Regions from separate parts of the Pseudonocardia sp. D17 genome, predicted to be linked through region 1. Evidence: predicted binding sites of a transcription regulator. Region 1 holds the regulator's gene; the other holds the start of a gene.
What was found. Region 1 encodes LexA, which represses DNA repair genes until DNA is damaged. Its sites were predicted from a motif close to CGAACACGTGTTCG; they were not measured.
Positions count from the first base shown of each region.

Region 2: the regulator LexA is predicted to act here: its motif matches at 1,682-1,695, upstream of PSD17_RS03635 (phosphoenolpyruvate carboxykinase (GTP)).

Region 1 covers NZ_BPRG01000035.1:27,956-32,372, forward strand. Annotated here, with positions in the region: gene nrdR (transcriptional regulator NrdR) at 100-579, opposite strand; gene PSD17_RS05285 (LysM peptidoglycan-binding domain-containing protein) at 1,198-1,572, opposite strand; gene lexA (transcriptional repressor LexA) at 2,348-3,079, shown strand; partial or broken gene PSD17_RS35300 (hypothetical protein) at 3,797-4,213, shown strand.
Region 2 covers NZ_BPRG01000026.1:30,813-35,229, forward strand. Annotated here, with positions in the region: gene PSD17_RS03625 (helix-turn-helix transcriptional regulator) at 1-795, opposite strand, end outside; gene PSD17_RS03630 (alpha/beta fold hydrolase) at 857-1,633, shown strand; gene PSD17_RS03635 (phosphoenolpyruvate carboxykinase (GTP)) at 1,858-3,681, shown strand; gene PSD17_RS03640 (DUF3311 domain-containing protein) at 3,829-4,122, shown strand; gene mctP (monocarboxylate uptake permease MctP) at 4,119-4,417, shown strand, end outside.

The DNA of each region.
Region 1 (4,417 bases):
GGGCGCCGAGCGGGCCGTTGCGTGTGCCGACCGGCCGGTGTCGCGCGCCGGCCGGGCGACCCGCCGCGACGAGGTCTCCCCCGTCCCGGCGTGTTACTGCTAGTCGCGATCCGCGCCGTCGGCTGCTTCCCCGGCGACCGACCGTCGCAGATCCGCGATCTCCTTCTCGAAGTCCTCGATCGAGGAGAAGGAGCGGTACACGCTCGCGAAGCGCAGGTAGGCCACCTCGTCGAGCTCGCGCAACGGCCCGAGGATCGCCAGGCCCACCTCGTGGCTCGGGATCTCGGCCGTCCCGCCCGCCCGGACCGCTTCCTCCACGCGGTGCGCCAGCTGCTGCAGCGCGTCCTCGTCGACGGGGCGGCCCTGGCACGCGCGTCGTACTCCGCCGACCACCTTGTCGCGGCTGAACGGTTCGGTCACCCCGCTGCGCTTGACCACCGCGAGCACCGGCTCCTCGACGGTGGTGAACCGCCGACCGCACGACGCGCAGGAGCGACGACGGCGGGTGGCCTGCCCGTCCTCGACCTCACGAGAGTCGATGACGCGGCAGTCCGAGTGGCGGCAGAACGGGCAGCGCACAGTAGTGATCCTCTCTCCGAGAGCGACCGACAACCCCAACCTGTGGCCGAACAACACGTATGTAACCACAAGATGTAGGGGTGTGGGCGCTCGGGGCGCCCACGCGTCCCATGTTCGCCCGATCCGGCGAGGCCAGCGCCCCGACGGCCCGGCGCGTCGCCTCCGGAACGGCGTGTCGCGCACCCTGCGCGGTCGACGACCCGTGTCCGGACCCACACGGAGGGCACCCGGGCGCGGGGCGCGAGCACCCGCACGGATCCCCGCCGACCCCTGCGGCCGCCATCCACACTGGCACCCGCCGCCCTGGCACCGACCCGGCACCCACCGCCGGCCACGCTCCGCCATCGGGTAACACGGCACGCTCCGCCACCGAGCCGACGATCGGGTGCACGGCAGAGCGCCGGTCGGCGCCGGCGGCTCCGCGACGGGTCCCACGGCGCTGGGCAATGGAGGCTGAGCATCGAAGGGCGCACGGCGGCCGCACCGGCCGACCGAAGCCGCACGGGCCGCCGGACGGGCCGCAGCGGAACGGACGCAGCGGAACGGACGCAGCGGAACGACATGAGCGACGGCAGTGACACAGCAGCGAAGGGGTACCGGAGGCCCGCCCGCCTCTGACTAGGCCCGCGGCACAGTGAGGATCTGGCCGGGTCGCAGCGCAGCCGAATGGAGGCCGTTGAGCTCGGCGATGCGGGCGGCGGCCACGGCAGGGTCGGCATCGGGGACCGTGCGCCGGGCGATGTCCCACACCGTGTCGCCACGTTGGACCACGACCTGGGCGGTGCTCGTGGGGATGCCGGGGCCGGCGTCGCGGGCGATCTCGCCCAACGACCCGAGCGCGACCACCACGACGGCGGCGCACACCCCGAGCACCAGGACCGCGACCGCCCGCCGCACCCGGTAGCGCAGCGCCAGCGGAGTCCGTCGGAGTGCCCGGGACCGAGCAGCCCGCGGATGCACCCGCGGCGGCGCGACGCAACGAGGACGTGCCACACCGGGGGCGACGCTCGCCCCGGCCGGGCGTCGGCCGCGCGCCGACGGATGCCGCAGCAACGCACGGTCGATCTCGGACAGGCGCTGCGCGTCCACATCGGACGAGTCGAGGCGGGGACCGAGCCCCCCGTCGCCCCCCGTGGTCGGCTCGAGGCCGCCCGGCAGCACGGTCAACGACGGGCGCGTCCCCCGCCGCGCCATCGTCGACCCCGACCGCCGAGGTACACCGGCCTCGGCCCGCGATGCGTCCCGCTGTGCGCTGCCCCGCCGCGCGGCCTCCCGCGGACGCGCAGGCCGCGGCCCGCGGCCCCGGCGTCGCGGCCGGGCGCCGCCCTCGTCGGCGTCCCGCACCGCTTCGGGCCGGTGCGACGCCTGCCTCGGCGACCGGTCCGCGGCCGTCCCGCCGGAACCCGCGGCTCCGGCACCGTTCCCGGCGGGCCCACCCGTCCCTGCGCCCGCACATCCGGGAGCCGTGCTGACAGACATGGCAGTTCCCTTCCCGTCGGCGCCGGCTCCTCGGTCGGCGACACACGTGGACCGGACGGCCCGACCTCGGCGGCGATCGCCCGCCGCGCCCGATCGGATACCCTCCGTTCGCACAAGCGTTCGATCGAACGCTCGTGCGAATGTGTACCACCGGGCCCCGACAAATTTTCGCGACGCGCCGCGTGTCGTTCGAACATGTGTTTGGCGGCGGAGATGATCGGGTCTACGGTGCGGTGCGACGGCGGCGGGGACGAACGGCCCCACCGCGCCGATCGAGGAGGCGGACGAGATGGCACGGGACGAGACCGGTACCGACCGTGAGGCCGGGCAGGTGCGTTCCTTCCCGGACCCGGCCGAGGCGGCGGGGGACGACACGTCGCTGACCCCGCGGCAGCGGAAGGTGCTGGAGGTCATCCGCGACTGGGTGGAGCGTTTCGGGTACCCGCCGAGCGTCCGCGAGATCGGCGACGCCGTCGGCTTGACGTCGACGTCCTCGGTCCACCACCAGCTGCGCAGCCTGGAGCGCAAGGGATACCTGCGCCGCGACCCCAACCGCACGCGGGCGGTGGACGTCCGCGCCCCCGAGGACGTCGCCGACGCCGACGCGGACTCCCGCGATCCCGGCACGACGCGTGACGAGCACCCCGCCCCCGCCTACGTCCCGCTGCTGGGTGACATCGCCGCTGGTGGGCCGATCCTCGCGGAACAGGCGGTGCAGAGCGTGTTCCCGCTGCCGCGCGAGATCGTCGGCGAGGGCACGCTGTTCCTGCTCAACGTGCGCGGCGACTCGATGGTCGAGGCGGCGATCACCGACGGCGACTGGGTGGTCGTGCGCCAGCAGCCGGTCGCGGAACAGGGTGAGATCGTCGCGGCGATGATCGACGGCGAGGCGACGGTCAAGACGTTCCGCCGCCGCGACGGGCACGTCTGGCTCATGCCGGCCAACCCCGCGTACGACCCCATTCCCGGCGACGAGGCCACGATCCTCGGCCGCGTCGTCGCGGTGCTGCGCAGACTCTGAGAGTCACGACGCGCCTGCGACGCAGGCCCCGAGGTCGGCGACCTACGGGGATGCTCGGCACGTCAGCCGGTGAGCGACCGCGGGCGGCTTTCCACGCGCGGGCCGTCGCGAGATCGTCGGCGCGACGGTCATCGGCTCGAACGGCCGGCTCGCCGCCCCACCACGCAGAGCTCGCGCCCCGCGGCGCTCGCGAGTGGCGATGGTCGCCATGGCGACCGTCGCCGCTCACAGGGGGTCACACGAGCCGAGGCCTCCCGGGCCGACCCGGCGGCGGCCGTGGCCCGGCCGGAGGCTCTGCCGCCGACGTCGGCGCGGGTCGACAACTCGACGGGCTCGACGTACCGCCGCACCGTCGCTCGACCCGATGCTCAGCCGAGCGACGACTCAGCCGGTGATACGCGCGATGCGTCCGGCTCACGGCCCCGGTCGGTGTGGGCGCCCCGCGTCCTCGTGCGGACGTGACGATCCACGGTCGGCGTCCGCGCGTTCCTCTGCGGCGGCTCGGTGCCCGTCCACACGCAACGGCTCGGGTGCCGGGGCACCCGGCGGCGTTCGGAGTGCGTCCTCGTCGCGCGCGTCCCGGCGGATGGCGGTCGTCGATGCGGCGCCGGGTTCGGCAGCCTCCGTGCCGTTCGATCGCGTTCCGTTCACGCCCTGACCGTTCGCGCCCTGACCGTTCGCTGCCTGCCCGTTTGCGCCTGCACCGTTCGGCATCGGATGGTTCGAAGGCGGCAGGCTCGTGGGTCGCCCCTTCGCGGGGTGAGCCTCCGGACCCGTTCTGTTCGCCGGCCGGCTTGTCGACGGATCTGCGTCCAGGCGCGCGTCGGTCACCGACGGCCTGTTCGGCGGCTGTCCATTGGACGGCTGTCCATTGGCCGCCGAGCGCGTCAGCGGCTGACCGTTCGCCGCGGGGTCGTTCCGCGGCTGAGCATTCGACGGCTGACCATTCGACGGCTGACCATTCGACGGCTGACCGTTCGGCAGCTGAGCATTCGGCCCAGCGACCTCGGAGCGCCGCCCCTCACTCCGGTCCCGTCCCCGCGCGTCCGGACCCGTGCCGTTCTGCTCAGGGCCGTTCTGCGCAGGGCCGTTCTGCGCAGGGCCGTTCTGCGCAGGGCCGTTCTGCGCAGGGCCGTTCTGACCAGCGCCGGCCGGAGTAGCACCGGTTGGACTCTGGGCGCGGCCACCGGCGGCGTCGCGCTGGCGGCCGGCGGGATCGCCCGGCTCTCGTCGCGTACCGCTCGGACCGGCACCGTTCGTACCGGCACCGTTCGTACCGGCACTGTTCGCACCAGCAGCGTTCGGACCGGGACCGTTCGCACCGGGACCGTTCGCACC
Region 2 (4,417 bases), on a different contig from region 1:
GTGCGCGGCGAGCGTGCCGGCGGTGCGCGGCACCAGCTGCCGGGCCCGGTCGAGCGGCACGTGCAGGACCACCTCGACCTCGTGGGCCCAGCCGACCGCCGCGATCCCGGTGACGACCTGCTCGGCGGCGTCGAACCCTGCGGGCGCCGGCGTGCCGGGCCCGACCGCCTCGACCTGCAGCACCCGGTCGACGCGGAAGGTGCGGACGGCGTCGCGCGCATGGTCGTGCCCGCTGACGTACCACCGGCCGGCGTGGAACGTCAGGCCCCACGGGTCGAGCTCCCGCTGGGTGGCGTCCCCGCGCCACGACCGGTACGCGATGCGGACCCGCTCGACGTCTCGGGCCGCGGTGCCGAGCGCGAGCAGGACGGCCGCGTCGGGGGCCGCGCCGTCGTAGGCGGTGGCGGTGAACCCGAGCACCTCGGCGACGGCGTCGACCCTGTCGCGCAGGGTCTCGGGCAGGACCCGGCCGATCTTCGCCCGCGCGCTCGCGACGGCGGGCGCCGCGGCGTGCAGGCCCGTGCGCTCTGCGGCGAGCAACCCGAGCACGACGGCGACCGCCTCGTCGCCCGACAGCATCAGCGGCGGCAGCCGGTAGCCGGGCAGCAGCCGGTAGCCGCCGTACCGGCCCCGGCTCGCGACGACGGGCACCCCGAGCTCCTCGAGGGTCCGCACGTGCCGCCGGACGGTTCGCGCGTCGACGTCCAGGCGTTGTGCCAGTTCGGGTCCGGTGATCCCGGGCCGCGCCTGCAGGAGTTCCAGCAGGGCGAGCACCCGGCTCGCCGACGAGGTCATGGCGACATTCTGCCGTAAATCAGGACCGGTTCGGCCCGGATCACGTCGTACCGTCGCAGACATGACGACATATGTGCTGGTCCCGGGGTTCTGGTTGGGCGCGTGGGCGTGGAACGGGGTGGCCGCCGAGCTGCGGGCTGCGGGTCACGAGGTGCGGGCGTTGACGCCGCTGGGTGTCGCCGAGCGCGCGACGACGGCCGAGGTCAGCGCGGCCGACCAGGTCGCCGATGTCGTTGCGACGATCCGCCGCGAGGTGGAGCCGGTCGTGCTCGTCGGGCACAGCGGGGCCGGCCCTGTGGTCGTCGCCGCGGCGGAGGAGGCGCGCGAGCAGGTGGCCGGGCTCGTCCTCGTCGACACGGGTCCGATGCCGGAGGGCATGGCGCACATCGACTTCCACCCGCCGGAGATGCAGACGTGGATCCGCGAGCGCATCGCCGCCCACGGCGGCTGGTACCCGATGCCCACACCCGAGGAGCTGCGCACGTCCGGTGCGAGCCTCGACGGCCTCGACACCGACACCCTGGAGACGCTGGTCCGGCGCGCGGCGCCGGAACCGGCCGGTGTCGTCCTCGGCCCGGTGCGACGCGGTGTCAACGACCCGTCGCTGCCCAAGACTCTCGTGGCGTCCAGCTTTCCGGGACAACAGGTCCGCGAGCTCGCTGCCGCGGGCGTGCCGGCCTTCGCCCAGCTCGCGGACCCGGAGTGGGACATCCGGGACCTTCCGGCCGGCCACTGGCCGATGTTGTCGGAACCGCACGAGCTGGCCGTCGTCCTCGCCGACGTCGCGCCTGGTCGGCCGCTGTCACGTCTTCGTGAGGCCCCGGGGTCGGGCGTGTAAACCCGCCCCGGAACCGGCCGCTCCTGCCTGTGCGCTTGCTCTCTGAATCGATTACCTGATCGGTCTTGTGAGCCGGTCTACAGCTCTCACCCAGGGATACAACAGCGTTTTCCGGGTAGCCTCCATTGTCATCTTCCTTTGCCGCGCGTGGCTCTGACGGGTCACGCGGGCGACGGCATTCCCAGGGTCGGCGGCACCCGACCAGGCAGGAGAACGCACACCAGATGACCACTGCAGCCGTTCGAGGTATCGACACAGCGCCGACGACGAACGCCCAGCTGATCGACTGGGTCCGCGAGGTCGCCGATCTGACGGGCCCGGACGAGGTCGTCTGGTGCGACGGTTCCGACGCCGAGTGGAACCGCATGACGAGCCGCCTGGTGGACGCCGGGACGTTCGTCAAGCTCGACGAGAAGAAGAAACCCAACTCGTTCCTCGCCGTCTCCGACCCCGACGACGTCGCGCGGGTCGAGGAGCGGACCTTCATCTGCACCGTCGACGAGGCCGGCGCGGGCCCGACCAACAACTGGGTCGACCCCGCCGAGATGAAGTCGACGATGTCGGAGCTCTACCGCGGTTCGATGCGTGGCCGCACGATGTACGTCATCCCGTTCTGCATGGGTCCGCTCGACGCGAACCCGCCGATGCTGGGCGTGGAGATCACCGATTCCGAGTACGTCGTCGCGTCCATGAAGATCATGACGCGAATGGGTGCCGACGTCATCAAGCTGCTCGACGACCGCGGCGACCAGTTCGTGAAGTGCCTGCACTCGGTGGGTGCCCCGCTCGAGCCCGGTCAGGCCGACGTCGCGTGGCCCTGCAACGACACCAAGTACATCAGCCACTTCCCCGAGACCCGTGAGATCTGGAGCTACGGCTCGGGCTACGGCGGCAACGCCCTGCTGGGCAAGAAGTGCTACGCGCTGCGCATCGCGTCGGCCATCGCGCACGACGAGGGATGGCTCGCCGAGCACATGCTGATCCTCAAGCTGATCAGCCCGGAGGACAAGGCGTACTACGTCGCGGCGGCGTTCCCGTCGGCCTGCGGCAAGACCAACCTCGCGATGCTGCAGCCCACGATCCCGGGCTGGCGCGCCGAGACCGTCGGTGACGACATCGCGTGGATGCGGTTCGGCGAGGACGGCCGGCTCTACGCGGTCAACCCGGAGTTCGGCTTCTTCGGCGTCGCGCCCGGGACGAACTGGAAGACCAACCCCAACGCGATGCGCACCATCGAGAAGGGGAACTCGCTGTTCACCAACGTCGCGCTGACCGACGACGGCGACGTCTGGTGGGAGGGGCTGGAGGGCGAGCCGCAGCACCTCACGAGCTGGACCGGTGAGAGCTGGACGCCCGAGTCGGACAAGCCGGCCGCGCACCCCAACTCCCGCTACACCACGCCGATCAGCCAGTGCCCCGTCGTCGCGCCGGAGTGGGAGGACCCGAACGGCGTGCCGATCTCGGCGATCCTGTTCGGCGGCCGCCGCAAGACGACGGTCCCGCTGGTCACCGAGGCCCGCGACTGGCAGCACGGCACGTTCATGGGCGCCACCATGTCGAGCGAGACGACCGCGGCGGCCAAGGGCAACGTGGGCCAGGTGCGCCGCGACCCGATGGCGATGCTGCCGTTCCTCGGCTACAACGTCGGCGACTACTTCCAGCACTGGATCAACGTCGGCAAGGGCGCGGACGCCGACAAGCTGCCGAAGATCTTCTACGTCAACTGGTTCCGCCGCGGCGAGGACGGGCGCTTCCTGTGGCCGGGCTTCGGTGAGAACAGCCGCGTCCTCAAGTGGGCGATCGAGCGGATCGAGGGCAAGGCCGCCGCGGAGGAGACCGCGATCGGGTACGTCCCGACGCCCGAGGCGCTCGACATCGACGGTCTCGACACCGCGCTCGAGGACGTCCAGGCCGCTCTCGAGGTCGACCCGGAGGAGTGGAAGGCGGAGCTCCCGATGATCGAGGAGTGGTTCGAGAAGGTCGGCGACACGCTGCCGACGTCGATGCGTGACGAGCTGGAGGCCCTGCGCCTGCGCCTCGGCGACTGACGGATCCCGACAAACCCGGCGGCCCGTCGCACCTCCCGGTGCGGCGGGCCGCCGTCGTCGTCAGGGAGGCCGACCTCACGCGCTGCACGATCGGGTGACCAGCCCTACGATCCGCCCGCCGTATCGGATCGGGGGAGGGCTCACCTCATGTCGGACACGACGCCGCGGCCGTCGCCGAGGCCCGGGGAACGCACCGGGTGGCGGTTCAGCGCGTGGAACCTGTTGTTGCTGGTGCCGCTGTTGATGCTGGTCACGCCGTGGTTCAACACGGTGACGCCCAGGCTGTTCGGGATGCCGTTCTTCTACTGGGTCCAGTTCGTCTGGGTCGTCGTCGGTGTCGCCTGTGTCGCGATCGTCTACCGCATGACGCGCGACGAGCCGGTGACGAACGCGCCCGACGAGCTCGGCGTCGACGACCTCGACGAGAGGAACGTCCGATGACCAACTGGGTCGAGCTCGTCGTCTTCCTCGTCCTCTTCCTGGTCGTCACCGTGCTGGGCTTCCTGGCGGCGCGGTGGCAGCGCGGCGGCCACATGGAGCACCTCGACGAATGGGGCCTCGGCGGCCGCAAGTTCGGCTCGTGGGTCACGTGGTTCCTCGTCGGCGGCGACCTCTACACCGCGTACACCTTCGTCGCCGTCCCCGCGCTGCTGTTCAGCTCGGGCGCGCTCGGCTTCTACGCGTTGCCCTACACCGTCGTGCTCTACCCGTTGGTGTTCCTGCCGGTGCTCCGGCT